3 regions of the Fructilactobacillus sp. YLN 2507 genome follow, and region 1 is predicted to be linked to each of the others. Evidence: predicted binding sites of a transcription regulator. Region 1 holds the regulator's gene; each other region holds the start of a gene.

Region 1 (7,916 bases):
AAGGAGATATTCTATATGGCCGGGGTGCTGCAGATATGAAAAGCGGTTTAGCTGCTGAAGTAATTGCTTTGATTGAACTAGTCGAAAAACAACAGATTCCAAATGGTACAGTAAGATTAATCATTACTGCAGGAGAGGAATTTGGGGCACCAGGAGCTTATAAAATTGCTCCTGAATTGATTAATGATTTAGATGGGTTAATTGTTGGAGAAGCAACTGATGGAAGCGTTACGTATGCACACTCTGGTAGTTTTAATTACCGAATTAATAGTATTGGAAAACCAGTGCACAGTTCAGTACCTAACCAGGGAATTAATGCAATTGAAGGACTTGTAGCATACATTAATGCTGAAAAACAGATGTTTAGTGAATTACCAATCGATGAATTTTTGGGTGCAGTACAGCACAGTATTACTGTGATTGATGGTGGTCAACAAATTAATACGATTCCTGGACAAGCTCATTTACTAGGAAATGTTCGTCCAACACCTACATTTAGTAACAAACAAGTTCGTGACTTAATTGAAGCAGCCATTGCTAAAATTAATCAGGAAAGTGATTATCAGTTAGAATTTGAATTACTGCATGATTTTTATCCAATTCGCACTATAACCACTCATCCATTGGTTGAAACTGCTTATAAAGTTGCCAAAGAGGCTTATCCTAATCGTGATATTAGGCTTTATACTGATAATGGGGCTAGTGATGCTAGTGTCTTCGTTAAAGTTAAACCTGAGTTACCTGTTATCATTTTAGGACCTGATTCAAAAGGATCTGCTCATCAAATTAATGAGCATACATCAATTAGTAGTTATTTAAAAACAATTGATATTTATCAAAAAATTATTAATGATTTTTTTGCAAAATAAAAAGGGCTCGTTAACGCGAGCCCTTTTTAACGGATTTCTTTTAACTTTTCATCAATTTTGCTTAATACAATTTGCGTATTTTCGGGAGTTACTAAGTCATATTCTTGTAAATCAATTTTCATTTTAGGACTTAAATCAAAGTTTTCATACCATTGTTGGTAAGCGGTCCACATCTTATGATAGTAATTTTCCAATTCAGGGTTGTTATCAAATTGTTCATAGTCACGGCCACGCTTTTTAATCCGATCTAAAATCGTATCAAAATCAGCATATGCATATACCAATAGATCTGGTTTCTTTTTTGGTAACTGTTTTAATTCATCCATCATGTTATCAAGTAACTTGAGATAAACTTCAAGTTCTACATCTGAAATATTTCCTTCTTTGTTATTTTCTCTTGTAAATAATGCATCCTCATAAATTGAACGGTCAAGAATGTTATTATCATCTTTCAATGCTTTTTTAATCATCGAAAATCGCTTATTTAAAAAATAAATTTGCAATAGAAAACCGTATTGCTTGGGATTCTTATAATAAAGCGGCAAAACTGGATTATCACCAACGGGTTCATAGAAAGGTTTTGTCCCTAGGTGATTCGAAATTTTCTCCGTTAAAGTAGTCTTTCCTACCCCAATCATTCCAGCAGTAATTATCACCATACAAAACTCCTTTTTTTATTAATATCTGTTTTAAGTATATCATTATTCAAAAATAGTTCGAAATAATTATCAAATCCTAATCGGGATATGATATTCTAATATATAAGAAAAAAGCGTAGGAGAAACATTTGAAAAATTTTTGGTATTTTATGTGGATCACCTTTCTAACGGTGATCTTATGGATTGTATATCTTTTTTTTAAACAAGCTAATTCACAAAATATAAAAATAATGCTAATTTTTATATTTTGTGTGATTTTAGCGAGAATTATAATTACTCCAATTGTTACAATTTTGATTCAGCATCATGATCGTTTAAAGGATCGAAAAGAACAAGAGAGGAAAGATCATGAGCAAAAAAATTAGTATTTTAACTTATTTAAAGCGAACCTTAATTTTGTTAGGGTTATTTTTTGTGGTGTTAATTGTTCAATTACCAATTCAGTATTTAGCAAGTGCTAAGCAAATTTCGATTTTTAAACTAAGCCTTATTAGTTTCTTGTATTTGTTTGGTTTTGGTTTAGCAATTTGGTTAGCTTTAAAGGCTTATCGAAGCGTCTATATCCAAACTAAGCATGGATTGAATAAATCGGATTGGAAGTTAATTATAAAGGCTTTGCTATTTTTTTATTTGGTAGAAATCGGGTTGTCTACTTTGAACATTCTAATTTATAAACAAAGCGGGACAGAAAATAATGACATTATTTTGTCTTTGGTAAAGAGTAATCCAATTGTTTTAATTTTAATGAGCTTTACTATGACTTTTTGTTCACCAGTTTTAGAAGAATTGGTATTCCGTGGCTATCTTATCAAAGGATTTTTCCCAAAGTTTAAACCATTAATTCCCATGATAGCTAGTGGAATATTATTTTCGATTGGTCATGTTAGTAGTAATCCTATTAGCTTTTTAATTTACATGTCCTTAGGAATGATTCTTGCCTATGTTTACTTAAAGCAAGATAAAATTGAAGTTTCAATTGCACTTCATTTTTCGAACAATTTAATTGCAACAACGTTAATGATTATCGGAGTATTGGTAGGATAGGAAAATAAATGAACATTTCAGAGTTTAATTACTATAATAATTTAAAAAATCGATTAGCAAAGGTTAAAAATGAAATTAATTTGGAAAAGAAAAATTATTTAAAAAGAATTACTAATTTAAACCAATTGAAAAATGATTATGATGTTACTACAATTGACCAATTAGTTAGTGTTTTAAATAATGGTGATGAAAATCAAATTAGTATTGATTTAAAAAATGCTTTGCAGAATCGTGATAAGCAATATTTGATCAATAATTTGCCAAAGCTTGATGAAGCTGAGTTTGAAAAGATTAGTTCAATGGATAAAGAAGCTATAAGCGTTAAAAATAACTTACAAGTGGCTACTAATTTTTACAGTGAATTTGCTTTACCAGTGATTGATGAATTAGAAAAAAGTAAATTAGTCCGGATTGATGGTTTGGAATCGTCAGGGAATGAAATTGATATATTTCTTGAAATTGATTATTTTTCAACATATGATGACTTCAAAGAGGATTTTGCTGGAGCTGAATTTGTTTCAGAAATTGTTAAAAAGCATTTGGAAAAACAGCAATCAATGAGTATGATAATTACAGCAGATAATTATCCAAATCAATATGACATTACAATTATGCCAGAAGAAGGAGAATAGAAATGGTCGATAGAAGAGATTACAAATATCCTGATACACAAGCGTATGATGCTGTAGTTAGAGCATTAAATGAAAATGATGTGACAGTTAGGGATATTTCAAAGGTTGTTTACAATTTACAAAAGAAATATATAAAGATTCCTAGTATGGAATATGTTGATAAGATTGTGATTGATGTTTTACACAAACGTGAAGTTTTAAATAATGCTTTAGTTGGTTTAGAAATTGACCGATTAGCGTCAGAACACAAGCTTAATGAGCCACTTCAGAGTATTGTGGAACATGATTTAGGAGTTTTTGGAGTGGACGAAACATTAGCATTGGGAATTGCCAATATTTATGGAACGATTGGAATTACTAATTACTGTGGTTTAGATACGAATAAACAAGGGATTGTAAGAACTCTTGATCAAAGAACTGATCGAGTTACTACTTTTATTGATGATATTGTGGCCTCAGTTGCAGGGGCTGCTTCTGCTAAAATTGCTCACGAAAATTCATAGTATAAAAAATTCTCTCCGTTTTTATAATAAAAACGGAGAGAATTTTTTTTATGATTAATTTGCAGGTTTCACTGCCTTGACACATTTAGGACCAAATTCAAATTCATCGTCTAGTAATTCTGCCTTACCAACGTTTTTTCGGATTACTTTTAACCAGTTTGACTCATTATCACCAAGTCCGGTTTGACTAACAAAAACAACTTCTACTAAATCGCCAACTTTATATGGAATTGCTTTATCAAACTCTTGAAGGGTATATGTTTCATATGCTTTAGTTTTCATGTTTATTACTCCTAAATTATTATTTAATCTTATTTAGTTTACATCAGAACGATATAAACCGACAACTTTACCTAAAATTGTACAATTTTTTAAAATGATTGGAGCCATTGAATCATTTTCTGGCTGAAGTCGAAAATGATCGCTTTCTTTAAAAAATCGTTTACAAGTTGCTTCACCTTCATCATTCATAGCAATCACAATTTCACCATTTTCAGCATTTTGCTGGCGGCGAACAATGACTTGATCTCCGTCTAAAATTCCAATTTTAATCATACTAGTTCCACTGATGGTTAGCATAAAAAGTGAATCAGCATTTTGAGCTAAGTTTTCGGGTACTGGGAAATAATCGGTGGCTTCTTGGACGGCTAAAATTGGTTCACCAGCTGCAACAACTCCTAACAGTGGAATTTCCTTGCTATGAATTTCAGGAGTTAGGCCTAAAAATTCGATTCCATCAGAGGTAACTTCCAAGGCACGTGGTTTAGTGGGGTCTTTACTTATATACCCCTTTTTTTCTAAACGAGATAAATGTCCATGGACTGTTGAAGTTGATGAAAGTCCAACCTCTTTTCCAATTTCTCTTACAGTGGGGGGATAACCATGTTCTCGGACATTATTATAAATAAAACGTAGAATATCCTTTTGTTTTGTATTTGCATTTATTGACATCATTACACCTCTAAAAATGATTATTACATAGTATGTTAAGATTAACATATTTTATGTGGTTTGCAAACACTAGTTCGCATCTGAAAACTTTGTTTCTGTAAAATTTCATGCTATTATAGAGATAATTAAATCTAAGGAGTTGTTGACATGGCTGAAGATCCAGAACTTAAAAAAATCATCCCAAGGATTAACGAATTAGCAAAAAAAGCTAAATTGCAAGACTTGTCTGATGAAGAAAAAGAAGAACAAAATCGTTTACGTAAACAATATCTAAAGCGTTTTAAATCCAACTTTAGAAGTCAAATTGAAATGACTCAAGTTTACGATAAAGATGGAAAAGAAGTTACGCCAGATGAAGTCAAAGAAGTTCAGCGTAAAAAAGATCTTAGAGATGATTAAAATAATAACAAAGGAGAATTAACTTATGGCAACTTGGATGTGGATCGGATTAATCTTAGTCGCACTTGCTGCTGGGCTAGCACTTGGCTTTTTTGGTGCTCGTAAATACATGGAAAAATATTTAAAAGAGAATCCCCCAATTAACGAAGAGCAATTAAAGGGAATGATGCTTCAAATGGGTCAAAAGCCTTCTAAGAAGAAATTGAACCAAATGATGAATTCAATGAAACGAAATGCAAAATAAAAAACGTCACTAATTAGTGACGTTTTTTTGATTCATCAATATATACGTAATTTGGATTGATTTCTGCGTCTAAAGTTTTAAAAGCATCACTCATTTGTTTTTCAACTAAGGCCTGATTTTGATTATTTAGTTTGAGATTTTTATCTACGAAAATTGGATTACCAAAATTAATATGGGCTTTGTGGCGACTGAATAATTCTTTTAAAGTCAATGGACCTTGATAAACAACGGGTAAAATTGGAACACCGGACATTTTAGCAATCATGGCAGCGCCGCCTTTTAGTTTAGTAGAATGTCGCGTTCCAGAAGGAAAAATTACTACTGATAAATTAGTTTTACGAAGGATCTTGATTGGGCGCTTAATTACTGATATTCCAGGATTGTTACGATCAACTGGTTCAACATTTAATTTAGTAAGAAACCACCCCATAATTGGGTTTTTAAATAATTCTTTTTTAGCAATGAAATATAATTGCTTAGGCAATAAGACTACTGCAAAATAAATCATATCAAACCACGTACGATGTGGTGCAACGAGAATGTAATTTCCCTTTGGAATACGATCTCGATTCATCACATCAATTTTTCCATTGGCAAGACGAATAAGTCCTTTAGCTAATGAAAAGATAAATGAATAAAACAATCTTCTCATCCTCCTTTTTGAGTTGTACAATTGATATTATAGCATTATAACGAAATGTAAAAGGGTGAAAAACGATGAATCAACCAATTGAATTAAAAGCTGGTGAGCGGATTGATCAATTATATAGTAATGATATTAAAATTATTCAAAATGCCGAAGTTTTTTCTTTTTCATTAGATGCAGTGATGTTGGCTAACTTTGCAAAAGTTAAGCAAGGACAAAAAACTAGAATTGTAGATCTTTGTGCTGGAAATGGAGCAGTAGGATTATTTATTAGTAAGAAAACCAAGGGTAAAATTATTGAAATTGAAATTCAATCAAGATTGAGTGACATGGCAGCTAGAAGTGTCGCTTTAAATAATTTAGATGATCAAATTTCAGTTTTTAATTTTGACTTAAAGGACAGCTTAGCACATTTAAAAAAAGAATCGTTTGATACGGTAACGGTTAATCCACCTTATTTTGCGAATGAAAAGCAAAGTCGAAAGAATCCTAATCCATATTTAGCAATTGCTCGACATGAAATCAAAACAAATTTGGCAATGGTAATAAAGACTGCTAGTGAACTTTTGAAAAATAATGGTAGACTTTATCTAGTTCATCGCCCTGAACGTTTACTAGATATTTTGAATGAGATGCAAAAGCACCGTTTGGCACCTAAAGAAATTCAATTCGTTTATCCAAAGTCTGGACGTGATGCTAATATGATTTTGATTTCTGCAATTAAGGATGGAAAATTAAGTGGATTGAAAATTGATCCCCCAGTCGTTGTTTATAATGACGACAATACTTATAATGATTTAGTTAGTGAGTTACTTTATGGCAAGTAAAAAATATTATCTATATGTTTTAGTTTGTGGTGATGGATCATTTTATGGTGGATTTACTGATAATGTTGAACATCGTCTGTATCAGCATCAAAGTGGAAAGGGAGCTAAGTATACAAAAAGTCATGCTCCAGTTCGACTATTATATTATGAAGATTTTGATAACAAAAGTGATGCATTAAAGGCCGAATACGCATTTAAACATCAAACGCGTTTTGCAAAAGAACAATATTTAATTAATCATGGAGTTGACCCAATTCTTTGGATTAATTAATTTTGAAATTATATTTGAAATTAAGTTAAATATTTTGTATAATTAATATCGGTGTTAATTTACCAATACGCATCTGGATGGTTTTGCATAGTAGTGCTCTTTGAGTTCCATGCATAATTCCAGAGAGGAAAAACTAAATTTTGGAGGCTTATTATGGCTGTTGTATCAATGAAACAATTATTAGAAGCTGGTGTACATTTTGGTCACCAAACTCGTCGTTGGAATCCTAAAATGGCTAAATACATTTTTACTGAACGTAATGGTATTTACATTATTGACTTACAAAAAACTGTTAAGTTATTAGGTTCTGCTTACAACTTTATGAAGAGTGAAGCTGCAGACGATGCTGTAGTTCTTTTTGTAGGAACTAAGAAACAAGCACAAGATGCCATTGAAGAAGAAGCAAAACGTGCTGGTCAATTCTACGTTAACCATCGTTGGTTAGGTGGAACACTTACTAACTGGAATACCATTCAAAAACGGATTAAGTATTTAAAAGATCTTAAAAAGATGGCTACTGATGGTACTTTCGATCGATTACCTAAAAAAGAAGTTGCTTTATTAACTAAGCAAACTGCTAAACTTGAAAGATTCTTAGGCGGTATTGAAGATATGCCTAAGATTCCTAATGTAATGTTTATTGTTGACCCTCATAAAGAGGAAATTGCTCTTAAAGAAGCTCAAAAATTAAACATTCCAGTTATTGCAATGGTTGATACTAATACTGATCCAGATGGTATTGATTATGTTATTCCATCAAATGATGATGCAATTCGTGCTATTAGACTAATCACTTCAACTATGGCTGATGCAGTTATTGAAGGTCGCCAAGGGGAAGATGACGTTAACGAAGAAACTTTCGTGGAAGAAA
Region 2 (7,916 bases), 530 kb from region 1:
GATGTAAACTTTCCAGCACTGTTTTCATTTAGTTTCTTTTGTGCTTGATAATATAAAGAAGTAGCTACATATAACGGATATAGTCCGGTTTTAGAATTGATTTCTAAGATATCTGCATCTGGTTTAAATGCTTCATTAGTAATATCTGTATTAATCCAATGATTAGCTGATTTTCCATCAATAGTTACGTTTTTATACTCATCGTCAAAAAATGAATATCCACCAATTGTTTTACCAAGTTGCATATTAACAACTCGCCATGGTGTCAAAACAGTTTCTTTATCTGGATTTTTAAATGTTCCAAAAATCTCAGCTAATTTTTCTGTTCTCTCAATCGGGTTTAAATTATCTAATTCTTTAACTTTTCTTCTTATTATTTTTCCTGCTTCAACAAAAATTTCATTATCGTAATACTTTGTAAAAGTACGGAATTTATCCTTAGTCACTCCAACTGGCATAAATTCTTCCCATGATTTTTTATCAACTTTATTAATAAAATCATTTATAGAAATATCATCGTTAATATCAGCTTTCATCCCATAAATCATAAGTGGGATTCTAATTGAAACCCCCTTTAAAATTGAAATCATAGTTCTACGTTGCTTACGAACTTTATTTTCTTTATCAATTAATTCTTGTTCTTTAGGTGTTCTTGATTTCTTTGGCTTTTTTTGTGCTTCTTCCGCTTGATCATATTCTTCATCAGTAAGTCCATTAGAATTAATGTCTATTTCAACTTTTTTACGTTCTTTCTTAGTTGTACCAACAATTGATTTCAAATCATTAAATTCTTTTAAATCTTGTTCATCTATTGTCTTTAGAAGTTCGTCACTATACAAAGAATCATCATCAAAACCAGTTTTAACTGCTTTTTCTGCATAACTTTTCTTAATGTTTGTTATTAGGTCATCAACATTATATGGTTTCATGGAATTACCTGACATTCCAACAACCGGCATAAAATTCAGTAATTTTGACATTTGTGCCTTTTGGCCTGCTTTAGTTGGTTTTCCAGCTCCAGTATTTAAGCTAGTTATCCCAGCAGCCATAGTCAAAGCACGGTCAGGTGCAAAATCAAAAATATAAGCATGCTTTTTCATACCTAAAATTGGATCAGAGAAAGGAGTTTGTGCCCTAAATGCTGCTTGAAGGTATTGAGTCGCACTATTGGTATTTGAAAGAAATACTACACCCGTCCACTCTTTAACATTTACTCCAGTTGTAAGTTTACGTACTGTAAGTGTAATCGTTTTTGTTTTTGAGGGCTCATCGCCAATTGCTGACCTAACTTTATCTAAATCCTTTTCATTATCTAGTAGTTCTTCTCCAGTTGCTTCTCCGTTTTCAACTACATTAACAATCTTATAGTCTTTAAATACCGGATGTTTATCCATTAGTTCTTTTAAAGCTTTAGCTGAAGCCACACTAGGAAGAAGCCAAAGAGTATGTCTAAGTTCATTTCTAAATTTTTCTGTCGAAAATGGATATTTGGTTGATTTACTAGTGTGAGTAATATTATTTAAAAACTGATTAACTTCTACCGCATGTATAAATTTACCTTTATCATCAACTCTAAAAAATTCTTTAAAGTTAAAAGAATTATCAATATTTTTATATTTATCTTTAGCGTTCATTTCAAAAGTATACATTGAAATACTTGGAAGACCCTCATATGGATTAACTTTATCTGGATGATCCAAAGCAAATTTTAATTTCGCTTCTTGTTCCATTACATAATCCCAGGTAAAGGTATCTTCTTCTGTATAATTATCGGCTATATTAAATGGAGTTCCAGATAATTCAAGTAACCTAGTATTTTCTTTTTTTACAGCTTTAATTACTCTTTGAGCTAAGTCTGTTTGAGTTCCCTCATGAGCCTCGTCAACAATAATCAAATCCCAATTAGTGTCAAATATCTCTTCGTTTTTATCTCCAGCTTTTCCACCAATTTCTTCAGATCCACGTAGATCTTGAATGCTAGCAAAGTAAATAAATGGATTTTTAGAATCAATTAAGGTTTGAACATTTTTCTCCCCTTCTTTTTTGGAACCATACTTATATCCAGCTTCTGACATTTTATTTTTCTTAAAATCAGAATACCAACTATCCGAAACTATTGGACGATGGGTCATAATTAAAACTTTTTCAAATTTCTCTTCTTTAACTAATTGCAAAGCAGAAATTGTTTTCCCAAAACGCATTTTTGCATTCCAAAGCATTCGATCATTTTTCTTCTTTGCAAAAACTCGCTTTGTTTTACTAATCGCTTCTTTTTGCTCTGGACGCAATTTTATTTCAATACCTTGCCCTTCATCAGTTAAATCAAGTGACGTTTTTCCTTCTTTAACAGCTTTAATTGCCCTCTTAACAGTGTCTAAATCTGTTCTAAACCATTCATTACCATCAGTAATCACATCTTTTTCAATATGAGATCTTTCTAACACCTCATGAACTTCATGGTCAGTAAAAAACTTACCTCGATTTTTATCCCATGCTAATTCAGCCCATTGTAAATTATGTTTGACCCCAGCAGTTTTCATATACTGATTAATTCTTTTATCAGCAGCATTTCTCAAATCTTCACTATTGGGTTTTGTATTTATTTCCATTGCATCTGCTGGAACCGATGCATCTCCAACTTTTTCCAATCCTTTATAAATTGGATATTCATTTTTTGAATTATCAGCAGTTTGAACATAAATAAGCTTTTTTTCAAACTTTTGCATAGATTGAAACGTTGTTTGGAATTTTGGCTTTTCAAATTTTGTATGGGGTTCTATATCGGTATAGCTTTTTGTAAACCAAACTAAAACAATTTGTAATTTTTCCAAGGCTTCTAATGCACCATTTTGACTTATTGAATCAAAACTATGTGCACTTTCATTTCCAAAACGTTTAAGACTATATAATTTATCTAAAATATCAGTTGGTACAAGTCGTTTGTCTTTAATTGTATGTAAATTGCTGTCAAAACTGGCACGTTCTTTAACCTCGTAATAATTAAAATCTAAAATTCTTTTAGTAAGATTTTCTAGTATCTTTCTAATATTAACAGCAGTGGCCCCATAATGTTGTTCAGTGTATAAGCGTTCACTTTCAACAGCTGGATCATAATATTCTTTAGTATCCCAATCTTCGTTTAAAAAATCAAAATTGCTCATGTCTATACCTTCTAAAATTTAGTCTTTACTTAATTATAGCAAATATAATTAAGTGCATTATAAAATTGGTTATTATATGTTGCTGTGATAGTATATTAACAGAACGTACGTTCCGTTAATAAAAAAATATTTAAAGAAGGATTTTAATTAATATGGTATTAAATAGTAATGGTAAAGTTGAAAATTTATTAATAATTGGCAATGGTTTTGATTTATCCAGAAAATTACCAACATCATTTGACTCATATATTAAAAACTATAAAAAAAATGATTTCCAACAAGATAAAGCAAAATTTGAAGAATTTTTAGAGAATGTAGAAAATATTTTAAGAAATTATAATTCAAATAAATCTTTTAAATGGATTAATAATAATTTTATATCATTGATTCTTGGCACAAATACTAATAATTTTAGTTTTAATTCTTTATCTTTTTGGGATATGTATATGATTACAAAAAAACATATAAAATATTCAACAACTAATTGGGCAGATATTGAAACATTATTATTTGACTTCTTTAAGGGTGAACATAATTTTGATAAGATATTAAAAATTAAAAATCCAGCAAATAATTATAATGATATATTAAAACAAATTAAATTTCTCGATCAAATTGAAATTGTAGATAGTATTTCAAATAACATTAATGAAAAAAGTAAAATTATTGAAAAAAACTTCTATTTACAATTATTAGTTTATAAATTCATACTTAATCAAAATAAAATTGTAAATACTGAGAAATATTATGAATATTTGCTTTCAGAATTAAATAAATTCGAAAAAAATTTTTCAAATTATTTAATTACAAATTTAGATGTATCCAATTATATAAAAGAAAATAAAAATACTGACAAAATATACCATTACATTGTAAATTCAGATAAAAGTAGAGATTATTTAATTAATTATATTTTAGAAGATGTTAACAATAAAAAATTTAACTTATTAAATTTTAATTATGATAATTTTAAAAGCGATTATGTAAGTAAAATAAATCATATACACGGCTCTATAAATTCATCAGATAAAAAGCCTATAATTATTGGATTTGACTCGTCTAATGTTTTACCTAATGAACCCTATTATAGATTTACAAAGGCATCTAGGATTATGGAAGAAAGTGTTATTAAATCTGAAAAAATCTTAGATAAAAACATTAAAAATATTTATTTTTACGGTCATTCATTAGCTGCTGCTGACAATTCTTATTTTAATGCTATTTTTGACTATTATGATTTATATAATAAAGACATAAACCTAGTATTTTGCTATACACCATATGGGAATAACGAAGAAGAAAATAAAAAGATTAAATCTAATCAAATGAATTCTATAAATAATCTTATATTTAATTATGGCAATACTTTAAATAATACTCATGGGGGAAATATTCTTCCAAAATTATTGCTAGAAAATAGACTACATTTAAAAGAAATACCTAAAATTTATTCTTAATAATAAATCTACACAATCAAAAATTAATTTATTGACAATTCCTTGCTTAATTTCTGAAGATTTATTATTGTTGAAATTTTGTTTTTAAAATTAATAATGTAATTGCCTAATAGCAAAATATTTAAGGGGAAAATACTATGTACAGAGTTAAATTTCCAGCTAAAAATTTTTATTATGATAAAGAATATTTATTAAAGAGACTATCATTTTTAAAAGAAAGAATATCGAGTGAAAATTTATCAATTAATGATATTTTTGAGCTAAAAGCCATCAGTTCCTGGTTAGTAAGAGAACAAAATCGTGATACGAAAAATATAAGATTAATAAATATTACAGTAAAAAAATACTTTCAAAACACATCAATTGAAAGCCTTTGTAATGAAATTAGTAATGATAAATTAGAATTTATTTATCAAAATGAATTTTGGAATATGATTGAGAAATTTAGATTTTCTAAAGAAAGTATTTATTCTAAAGAAGACGTTAATTCTTTATTATCTGTCTGTACATCAAAAAATATTCGTTTTCCTCTAACTAAAAATAAAATTGTAAATGATAGTAAGTCATTATTAAAAAAAATAGTAAAACAAGATTCAAGAAATATAGGATTATTTATTAATAATGAAAAAATTCCAAAAGAAAACATCGATTTTTTAACCTTAAAGGAAAAAAATGATATGATTCGTGATTATATTAAAAAAGCGGATTTAGATTGTTGTAGCTATTTAGATTTAATTAAACTATCTAAAATTTCTAATGATGAAAATAAATTATTAGCAATTGAAAAAAATGATGAACTAATGTCAAAGTTATCCCTTAAAAAAATAGAAGAAAAAATATCATTAAAATTACTTTCAAATGCTCTTGAAGATTCATATCCATTTGTTGATATTCCTGATAATAATGGAAATAATACTATCTATGTAAATAAAAATAGATTAGATAAGTCTATAAGTTCTAAATTGTCATTAATCAACTCTATAAAAACAGAATTAAGATATATGTCCTCATATGGACTGATTATTTTCCCATATTTAAACCTAATTAAAATAGGATTCGTAGATCTGATAAAAAATATAAAAAGCTCAGATGATATAAACATGTATAATCCTTCTTTTAAATTAGTACATTCTATACCGATTTATAATTCTATATTTGAATCATTTTTGGAATACATTTCAAAAAATGATTTTTCATTAGAAAAAAATTTAAATTGGTATTTAAATGATTACCTAAATCAAGAATATGGTATTAATGATATAACAATTATTTTTCCTGAAAATCATGATGAATATCGCATTTGTGATTTATTTTCTTCATTCCACAGACTTCTCAAATTTATTGACAAATACGCTAAAAATAATAAATTTAACAGAAAACTGTTAAATTTGGTTTCTGAAACTCCAAGATTTAATGAATTAGAAAGTGTTCTGCCAGATAAGTACATTAATTTAAATGATCCATTGCTATTGAAATTTCAAAATTTTCTGTATAACGACTTTTTCTATGGAACAAAAAATGATAACAGTTTTTTGGAATGTCTAAAAAATGATTCAGTAAAATATAGTAAATTAGATAGATTAGATAAAAATGCAATCGATTATTTTATTAGTAAAAAAATTTTGATGGTAGAAAATAAAAAAGTAAAAATAATTAATCCAAATTTATTACCCATTCTTATTCAAAATCATGATTATGCAACAATATCTAAATATAGTTTTAATCAAAAAGGAAGGAATTTCATTGACAAATTAGTTAGTGAAAACAAGGCTAACTATATAAATAAATTATTATCTCCAGCTGAAGCTGATTTTTTTGAATTCATTTTTTCAAATAAGTTTTCTGATGGGCTCGGACTTAGAAACAAATATATGCATGGTAGTGATGATCCAAATGTTTCTAAGCAAAGAAAAAGTGATTATAATTTCACTTTAATGATGATAAATTTATTAATTGTTAAATTTAACGATGATTTAAAACAAAGAAATATTTTAGAAGAAAAAAGTAATAAAAAATAAAATCGATATCCAAAGATATCAACTTTATTTTTTATTACCTAATTTTCCCTAATCAATCCCGCCAATAACATCTACAAATTCTTCATCAACACTTCGTTCTAACGTTTCCTGTAATTGCCCATTCTTTAATACATGAATGGTTTCTATCATTCGTTTTTCATCAGATTTGTTCATCACATTCTCCTTTTAATATCAAACTATACTAATTAATTTTATAATTCAACGCAAAAAAGGACGACATCCGCAGATATCGACCTTTTCGTTTACCTAGAACTAGGCAGCTTTCTTACTATCATCAAAAATGGGATAGTTTTTGTTATCCAGGTAACGAGCACTCACTGGAGTGGCGTAAAGTTTAACGCCATCTTTTTGAAACATACCCAAAGCTGAAATGCGTTCCATCAAAGCTTTGGCACTCGTTTCGTTTAAGTCTTGGTTCGCATAGTTGAATTTCATGGTGCGGACTTTATGTTCTTCTGATTTAAAAACAAATTCTAAAATTTTCATATCATAGTCTCCTTTTATTCAGCAATGACGCTGGCATTAGTAACAACAATTTTTTCGACTGCTTCGCCTGATAAGTCTGTCAAGATTGCCCCGAATTGAGCCAGTTGGTCATCGGACACGCTATCAACTAAGTTTGCGTAATTGACTTTCCGTCCCTTTAAATGTGCTTCCCCAATCATGGTGAAGGTTGCTGTCGTCTTTAACCAGTTCTTTTTCATATTCTTTTTTCTCCTCTTTGTCAGTAACATTATAGTTTGTAATCAGTTGGCCAACCCTTACATATACTAGTAACGAATTAGCCACCAAATGTGTTACCCCAAATTGGTTTTATTTTAGTTTTAATTTGCTTGCGCCACCCGTAGAGTGTTTTTCGTGAGACTTTTAGCTCTTCCGCTAACTGTGTCATCGTTTTTCCTTCCAGATAGAGCCCCCGCATTAATAATTGTTCTTTTTCATTTAAGACTGCTAACATGTTATTAAAAATTAGATTGGTTTCGACATCCGCTAACGCTTCATCATCAAAGGCTAAGTTGGTTAGTGGTTCTACCCCCCCCCCCCCCGCAAAATCGGCGTATTAAGACGGTTTGCACGCCTTAGCTTATCTAACAACCGCCACTTGACAGATTGGTAAATATAGCTCAACATTTGTTTTTCATTGTCGCGTTGCTCGGGATAATTTTGATAAGCAGCCACAAATTCAAGTCATCCTTCTTGCACCAAGTCTTGGTAATGTTCATGCCACGGTCTGACATTTAAACGCTTCAACACGCCAA
Region 3 (7,916 bases), 420 kb from region 1:
ATATGATTGGAACGATCATTCTTACTCTTACTCCCATGGCAATTGCTGTCTTACTTCGAGCTGTACCAGAAACTTGGATGCTTGGTTTCCTAGGCCTCTTTCCTCTCTACTTTTCATGCAAAAATTTTTTTAGTAAAAGTAACGACAATTCAATGGAAGAAACTGATAACAAATCACGCTTTAAATTAATTGTACATACCGTAATTATTACTGTAGCAGCCTGTGGTGCTGATAACATTGCCGTCTACATTCCAATTTTCATCCGTAAATCAACTTTTGAACTTATCGTTGCTTTTTGTGTCATGCTAACTATGGCAATCATTTTCTTTGGTTTAGCTGTAATAATTAGTAAAGACAAACGACTTGAGCAATTTTTAAATCGTTATAGTAAGTATTTAACTGGAACCATTTATCTGTACTTAGGAATTTCTGTGCTAGTTCAATGTGGTACGATTTCCCATTTTATTAAATAATTCGTAGGTCTAATAGCCTTCTTTATTTAAGCTAAACTAACGTTGCGAATTTCTTCTAAGGCAATGGGAGTCTTTTTAAATAGCTTAACTACATCATCATTTAGATCTTTAATTTGGTTACTTACCTCTATAGGCTTGCGTTCTAAATTTAGTTCATTCAGCTGAATAATAACCGCATAGTTATTTTTAAACGCATAACATAGTCGCTGCTTAATTAATGAGATTGGTTGTGGTTGTTTCTCTTTTGGAATTTGCTTTATTTTATATTTTTGCTGCTTGATTGCTACGGTATGATCGGATAAATAGAATCCTTGCCATTTCGTCATTCCACGATCTTGATAATCGTGTTCAAAAAACTGATCAACTACTTTTTGGCTAAAATGATATTTACTCAAGTAAATCACGCTTTCTTTGAATTATTTTTTGTGAATTTGGCCACTTAAGTCCATAAAATCCAACAAATTTGATGGTTAATTGATTTTTTAATTTAAAAGCAACAATTAGAGCTTCTAAATATTCCAAATTATAAGTCTTAACTGAATGTAAAGGGATTGACTTTAAACGCTGTCGGGATCGCTGACTATTAAAGAAAAAATTATAAGTTTGGTCATAAGGATCATTAGCGATTTCAATCCAATAATGGGTTTTAGAAATTCTTTTAAATAATTCATCAATCCGTTCCATTATAATTTTCAAGTCGCTATTCATAACTATTTCCTCCATTATGTCCACCCACCAATTTGGCTCTTTCAAGTGCCGTTCCACCTTTACCTAAACTATTCGCAAAAATTAATTTAGAAAAGCCATACTTATGATGAATTTCATCAATAGTTTGGTTTAATTTATCAGTCTTGATTTGCTTATCGACTTTCGTAAATAAATCTAGTGACCGTCCGGTGTTAGTGGTTAAGTTACTGCAATAGACCGCAATATTTCTAATTGATTGACCTTTCCAATGTTTTCTAAATAAGTATAAAAGCTGACTAACAATTGCTTGATTATCATCAGTTTTATCAATTGACATACTCTGATGAAACCCAGCTTTTCCAAGTTCTTCACTAACATGGAAAGAAAACCCAAGACTTAAAGAAAGACAACTAGTTAATTGATGGTGACTGCGAACCCTAGATGCTACTTGCTCACCAATTTCTTTAATTACATTTTCAATTTCAGACTGACTTTGATAATCACGAGGTAAAACCTGAGAATTGCCTAAGCTTTTAGATTTAATTGCTGGTTTTTCAGTAAGTTTAGAGCGATCAACTCCCCAGGCAGTTGCAAAAATTTGTGTCCCAATGATGCCCATTTCTTGTTTCATAAGATAGGGGTTCGCATGTGCTAAATCATTCATATTATAGATACCTAACCGATTTAAATGCTTCGCGGTCCGTTTACCAATTCCCCAGACTTGGGTTAAATCTTGAATCGACCAAATCTTTGTTGGAACATCTTGATAGTGAATTTCTCCAATTAAATCAGGATTATGTTTAGCATAAATATCTAATGCTAACTTAGCTTGAACTGGATTGTCACCAATGCCAACCGTTGTATATAGTCCAAGCTCCTTTCTAACTGTTTTTTGAATTAATTTTGCAACTGATCTAACTGAATTCCCAAACAAGTGCCAAGACTTTGTCATTTCTAAGATACTTTCATCAATTGAATAAGGCCAAATTAATTCTTCAGGAGTAAATTTACTAAACAATTGATTAATTTCAAGATTTTTCTTTATGTAAAGATTCATTCTAGGTGGTACCACTTGTAATCTAGGGTCAGTGGGCAAATCTCTTTGTCGCGAGACATTGGCCTTTAGATGATAAAGCTTTTTTGCCTCAGGGGATGTTGCTAAAATTAATCCGCCATTGGTATTTTCAGCCTCGCTCATTACTACCAATGGTACTTTCAAAGGATTAAAACCACGTTGAACTGCTTCACAACTAGCATAAAAAGACTTATTATCGATTAAGAAAAATACCCCCTTGGGCTCTCTATCAAAAAACATCATCGCATCTCCTTTAATTACAAAGTAATTATATCACAGATACGAACATACGTTCTAATTTTTCGAAAATATAATTATAATATCTTAGTTGAAAAGTGATAGTTAATTAATTTGAACTTTATAATTGTGTGATATAATTTAAACAGTCAAAAGAAGACATTTTACATTTGCTCCTATTACTAACCATTTTAGGACAGCTAAATAAAAAGAGCGCTCAGATAGCCAATCTGATCGCTCTTTTTTTACTTATGATTTAACAAATAAGTAATGATAGCAACTACTAGCGTAGTAACTAAATAATCAAAAGAAGACATAAAACAAAACTCCTACCGCCGCCAGAGTTACCAGCTCTTCACGACTTGCTAATTTACTCACTGATCAATAAATTAGCTAATTTAAATTATAGCACAAACGCGAACACATGTTCTGGTTTGCTTAAATAACAAATGAAAAAGACATCCATTATGGAATGTCTTTAACAATACTTATTTTTTAAATTTTTGTAATTCATGACTAATTTCAACAGTTTGTGGATAGACTTGCTGGTAAATCGCATATAATTGATCATATTTTGCAACGTTTGCTGGAATTGGATTATGCACCTCAGCAACATGAACAAATTTTTCTGCACAAGCTTTAAAGTCTGAATACCAACCTAAGCCAACTGCTGCAATCATTGCTGCTCCCATACCAGGTCCTTGTTCATTCGCCAACTTTTTAACGGGAGTATTAAAAATATCAGCTTGAATTTGGAGCCACAAATCGCTCTTAGATCCTCCACCGATTGAAACGATTTCATCAAAATCAGCACTTTGTTCCCGATAGATATTTAAAATATCTCTAAAACTAAAGGTAACCCCTTCAATAACTGCTCGGGCAAAATCATTTAGATCTTGGGTTGCATCAATTCCCAAAAAACTTCCGCGAATATCAGCATCTGCATAAGGAGCTCGCTCTCCCACAATATATGGAGAAAATAGTAATCCATTTGCTCCAATTGTAGAACTAGCCGCTCCACTAATTACTTTTTCAAAGGGAATATCTTGACAGAAGGTATCTTTAAACCAACTAAGCGAATAACCAGCTGCCAAAGTAACCCCCATTGAATAGTATGCCCCAGGAACCACGTGATCTTCCATTTGAACTCGACCATGATACTCATCAACTGGTCGATCTTCGTATTTTAAAATTACCCCAGAAGTCCCAATACTAGAAAGAACTACCTTAGGAGATAAAATTCCAGCACCTAAAGCTCCACAAGCATTGTCAGCTCCGCCACCAAAAACTTGGGTGCTTGTTTTCAAGCCAGAAAATTCAGCATATTCCTTCGTAATTGGCCCTACATCGGTTGTTGACTTAATCAATGGAGGTAAGATGTTCATCGGAATATCAAATTTCTCACAAATTTGTTTGCTCCACTGGTTAGTATGAATATCTAATAAAGTGGTTCCGGTCGCATCGGAATAATCAATTCCTAGTTTTCCTGTCATCCGATAACGGACATAGTCTTTGGGCGTTAAAATAACAGCTGTTTTTTCCCAACTTTCTGGCTCATTTTCTTTAATCCATAATATCTTAGGTAAAGTAAATCCTTCCAACGGACGATTGCCAGTAATTTTAACAAAATCATCACCCATTTGTTTGTCAATCTCATTACGTTGTTTGGTAGTACGAGTATCGTTCCATAAGATGGCAGGTCGAATCACATCATGTTGTTGATCTAGTAAAACTAATCCATGCATTTGACCAGAATAACTAATTCCTTTGATATCACTAGCTTGAATCTTATCATCCAAAATTAAACGTACAATTGCAACTGTCGTTGACATTACCCAATCATTAGGATTTTGTTCACTATATCCTGATTTAGGATGGCTAAGTGGATAATCAAATGACTCTTGAGCAATTACGTTACCTTCTCGATCAACTGCCGAAACTTTAACTGCACTTGTACCTAAATCAACTCCTAATACACATTCTGTCATATCATCTTCCCCTTTCAAAACATCATCATTTACTTCAATTATAGTTGATAAAATTTAAAGAACCTTAATTAACGCTTACTTTAATAGAAGTTTTAAAAAAGAATATTACTGATAAATCACCAATAACATTCTTTTCCAAAAACATAAACTAATTATTAATTTTTCTTCTTAAATTTACCTAATCCGAAGAATCCAAAGATTGAAAGTAAAATGACACCAATGATACTCATCAAACTAGCTGTAGCATCTTGTCCCGTCTTTGGTAAACCGGTTTGCTTAGTAGTCTTAGTTTCGGCTGGTGTTTCAGAAACTGAAACCGTTTGAGTTTCTTTAGCAACTGGATTTACAGTTGAAACATTAGATTCTAAGTGATCTGTTGTAGTAGAGTCAGTCTGTTTAACTGGAACACTTGTAACTGATTCAACTGGGGCACTTGGTTGTGCTGGTGTAGTCGTCGTTGTACTTGGTGTAACAGCTGAAACTTTTACCTCAACACTTACTGTAGTTGATACTCCATCTGCATCTGTAATTACAACTGGGTAAGTACCAACTTTTTGGTTATCAACCTTGCTTGTGGCTACTGAAGTAATGGCTACTGAAGTTTTACCATTTTTGCTAACTGCGGTTGCACCGTAGGCGCTTGGATCAGTTGGGACTGCATCACCAGTATGGATTGTAACACCATGTGCAGTGACTTTAGCTTGATCAGCTAAGACAATTACACTTACTTCTTTAGTTTGTCCATCTGCTGCTGTAATTGTTACTGGGTAGGTGCCAACAATATCAGGCTTTACTTTACTAGTATCAATGGTAACAGCAATTGCTTTACCATCCTCATCAGTTGCTGAAGCTTCAAAGGCACTGGCTGCTGGAACTGCTTCACCGGCATAGATAGTGACATCTTGGCCACTAATGCTTGCTTGGTTAGCGACTACTTCGACATTTACTGTGGTTGATACTCCAGCTGCATCTGTAATTACAACTGGGTAAGTACCAATATGTTGGTTATCAACCTTGCTTGTATCTACTGAAGCAATGGCTACTGAAGTCTTACCATCCTTACCAACTGCTGAGGCACCGTAGGCGCTTGGATCAGTTGGGACTGCATCACCAGTGCGGATTGTTACATCATGTGCAGTAACTTTGGCTTGATCTGCTAAGACAATTACACTTACTTCTTTAGTTTGTCCATCTGCTGCTGTAATTGTTACTGGGTATGTTCCAGCTACTTGGTTGTTTACTTTACTAGTATCAACCGTTACTGCAATGGCTTTGCCATCTTCATCTGTTGCTGAAGCTTCAAAGGCACTGGCTGCTGGAACTGCTTCCCCGGCATAGATAGTGACATCTTGGCCACTAATGCTTGCTTGGTTAGCAACTACTTCAACATTTACTGTAGTTGATACCCCATCTGCATCTGTAATTACGACTGGGTAAGTACCGACTGTTTGGTTATCGACCTTGCTTGTATCTACTGAAGCAATGGCTACTGAAGTCTTACCATCCTTACCAACTGCTGAGGCACCGTAGGCGCTTGGATCAGTTGGGACTGCATCACCAGTGTGGATTGTTACATCATGTGCAGTAACTTTGGCTTGATCTGCTAAGACAATTACACTTACTTCTTTAGTTTGTCCATCTGCTGCTGTAATTGTTACTGGGTATGTTCCAGCTACTTGGTTGTTTACTTTACTAGTATCAACCGTTACTGCAATGGCTTTGCCATCTTCATCTGTTGCTGAAGCTTCAAAGGCACTGGCTGCTGGAACTGCTTCCCCGGCATAGATAGTGACATCTTGGCCACTAATGCTTGCTTGGTTAGCAACTACTTCAACATTTACTGTAGTTGATACCCCATCTGCATCTGTAATTACGACTGGGTAAGTACCGACCGTTTGGTTATCGACCTTGCTTGTATCTACTGAAGCAATGACTACTGAAGTCTTACCATCCTTACCAACTGCTGAGGCACCGTAGGCGCTTGGATCAGTTGGGACTGCATCACCAGTGTGGATTGTTACATCATGTGCAGTAACTTTGGCTTGATCTGCTAAGACAATTACACTTACTTGAGTTAAAACACCGTCATCATCAGTAATAGTTACTGGATAAGTCCCGGCTGCTTGATTATTTACTTGAGAAGTATCAACTGATTTAATACCTACTGAAGTAATTCCATCTTTGCCAACTGCAGTTGCACCATAAGCGCTAGCATCAGTTGGAACAGTTTCACCTGTGTAAATGGTTACGTCATGTGCAGTGACCTTAGCTTGATCTGCTAATACATGAACAGTAACTTCCTTCGTAACTTCACCATTATCGGCTGAAATTGTTACTGGATAATTTCCTGCAACATTAGGATTTACTTGAGAAGTATCAATTGAAATTTGATCTGCTGGAACAGCACTACCATCATCAGCTGTAGCTGATGCTCCAAAATCTGAAGCTGATGGCATTGCATCACCAGCATAAATTGTAACATCATTACCGTTTATACTAGCTTCACTAGATTTGACTGTAATAGTTCGGCTAAATGTTGAAGTTATACCTTGATCATTAGTTACGCTATAAGAAATAGTATAAGTGCCAGATGCTGGATTAACTCCATCAGCTGGATATCCACCTAAATTAGTAATGGTAACTTTATTAGTTAAGTTACCAGTAGTTCCATCAAAGGCAGAAACACCTGTCATAGGAACATAAGTGACATTACCTTGATTATCTTGATAAATTGTTTGATCTCCACCTATAAACCATGGTGTTGTTTTATTAATACCTTCCGGTTGAAAAACATAGTAATTAGGTAATTTAACTGTCGTTTCAGTTTGATTCTTTACACCGTCAGTATACCCATAATATAAAATATCGCCATCAAATTCTGGTAATTCAGTTTTAGGGTCTTCTACTTGCATAGCAAAAACAAGCGTCAAATTATATGAACTAACAGGGCGATTATCATAAGTTGCCTTTGAAAAATCTACAGTAGCTCCATCAACTGTTTTTGTCCATACTAATCCATCTACATTAGAAATATCTGTCCAAGGCCCATAGCTGATTGACTGACTATATAAATAAACACTATTTGGATCAATAGGCATATTAGCTTTAATTCCTAGTGATACTCCCTCTGCCTGAACACCAGGAACGTTTGGATTGAAGTTAATTTGACCAACAACATAAGATTCACCATTTGTATCCTTTATATTGGAAACATAAACATTAGTTCCATCAGTTGTTCCACCGACAAATCCCTTGTCTCCTTCTGGATAATCAGAATTATTTACTGGATAAGAATTACCATTATAATATCCTGCTGAATAACCAGGTATTGATACGTGTTCAGGCTGAACAAAAGGTTTTACATAAATAGTAGAACCGCTGGTAATAGGAACATTTTCGACATTGCCAACATAATCGAAACTAGCACTCACTGGAGCAGTTACTATTGCTGGGTCT

Evidence for each region. Region 1 encodes LexA, which represses DNA repair genes until DNA is damaged. Its sites were predicted from a motif close to CNAACANNTGTTNG; they were not measured.
Region 2: AC0GLY_RS05740 (AbiH family protein) is a predicted target of LexA. The motif match lies at 3,262-3,275, and genes of this name have one in related genera.
Region 3: AC0GLY_RS00645 (Y-family DNA polymerase) is a predicted target of LexA. The motif match lies at 2,518-2,531, and genes of this name have one in related genera.

Annotation. Positions count from the first base shown of each region.
Region 1 covers NZ_CM184303.1:571,128-579,043, forward strand. The annotation lists gene AC0GLY_RS03020 (ArgE/DapE family deacylase) at 1-869, shown strand, start outside; gene AC0GLY_RS03025 (deoxynucleoside kinase) at 896-1,528, opposite strand; gene AC0GLY_RS03030 (CPBP family intramembrane glutamic endopeptidase) at 1,877-2,572, shown strand; gene AC0GLY_RS03035 (hypothetical protein) at 2,581-3,204, shown strand; gene AC0GLY_RS03040 (phosphatidylglycerophosphatase A family protein) at 3,207-3,707, shown strand; gene AC0GLY_RS03045 (hypothetical protein) at 3,762-3,989, opposite strand; gene lexA (transcriptional repressor LexA) at 4,023-4,658, opposite strand; gene AC0GLY_RS03055 (DUF896 domain-containing protein) at 4,806-5,057, shown strand; gene AC0GLY_RS03060 (YneF family protein) at 5,083-5,301, shown strand; gene AC0GLY_RS03065 (lysophospholipid acyltransferase family protein) at 5,315-5,944, opposite strand; gene AC0GLY_RS03070 (tRNA1(Val) (adenine(37)-N6)-methyltransferase) at 6,019-6,774, shown strand; gene AC0GLY_RS03075 (GIY-YIG nuclease family protein) at 6,764-7,045, shown strand; gene rpsB (30S ribosomal protein S2) at 7,199-7,916, shown strand, end outside.
Region 2 covers NZ_CM184303.1:1,099,016-1,106,931, forward strand. The annotation lists gene AC0GLY_RS05735 (Eco57I restriction-modification methylase domain-containing protein) at 1-3,161, opposite strand, end outside; gene AC0GLY_RS05740 (AbiH family protein) at 3,314-4,618, shown strand; gene AC0GLY_RS05745 (hypothetical protein) at 4,756-6,636, shown strand; gene AC0GLY_RS05750 (hypothetical protein) at 6,685-6,810, opposite strand; gene AC0GLY_RS05755 (DUF2922 domain-containing protein) at 6,910-7,143, opposite strand; gene AC0GLY_RS05760 (DUF1659 domain-containing protein) at 7,158-7,361, opposite strand; gene AC0GLY_RS05765 (helix-turn-helix domain-containing protein) at 7,439-7,615, opposite strand; gene AC0GLY_RS05770 (hypothetical protein) at 7,846-7,916, opposite strand, start outside.
Region 3 covers NZ_CM184303.1:146,718-154,633, reverse strand. The annotation lists gene AC0GLY_RS00660 (cadmium resistance transporter) at 1-473, shown strand, start outside; gene AC0GLY_RS00655 (hypothetical protein) at 500-868, opposite strand; gene AC0GLY_RS00650 (acetyl-CoA carboxylase) at 861-1,181, opposite strand; gene AC0GLY_RS00645 (Y-family DNA polymerase) at 1,174-2,475, opposite strand; gene xylB (xylulokinase) at 2,961-4,460, opposite strand; gene AC0GLY_RS00635 (bacterial Ig-like domain-containing protein) at 4,616-7,916, opposite strand, start outside.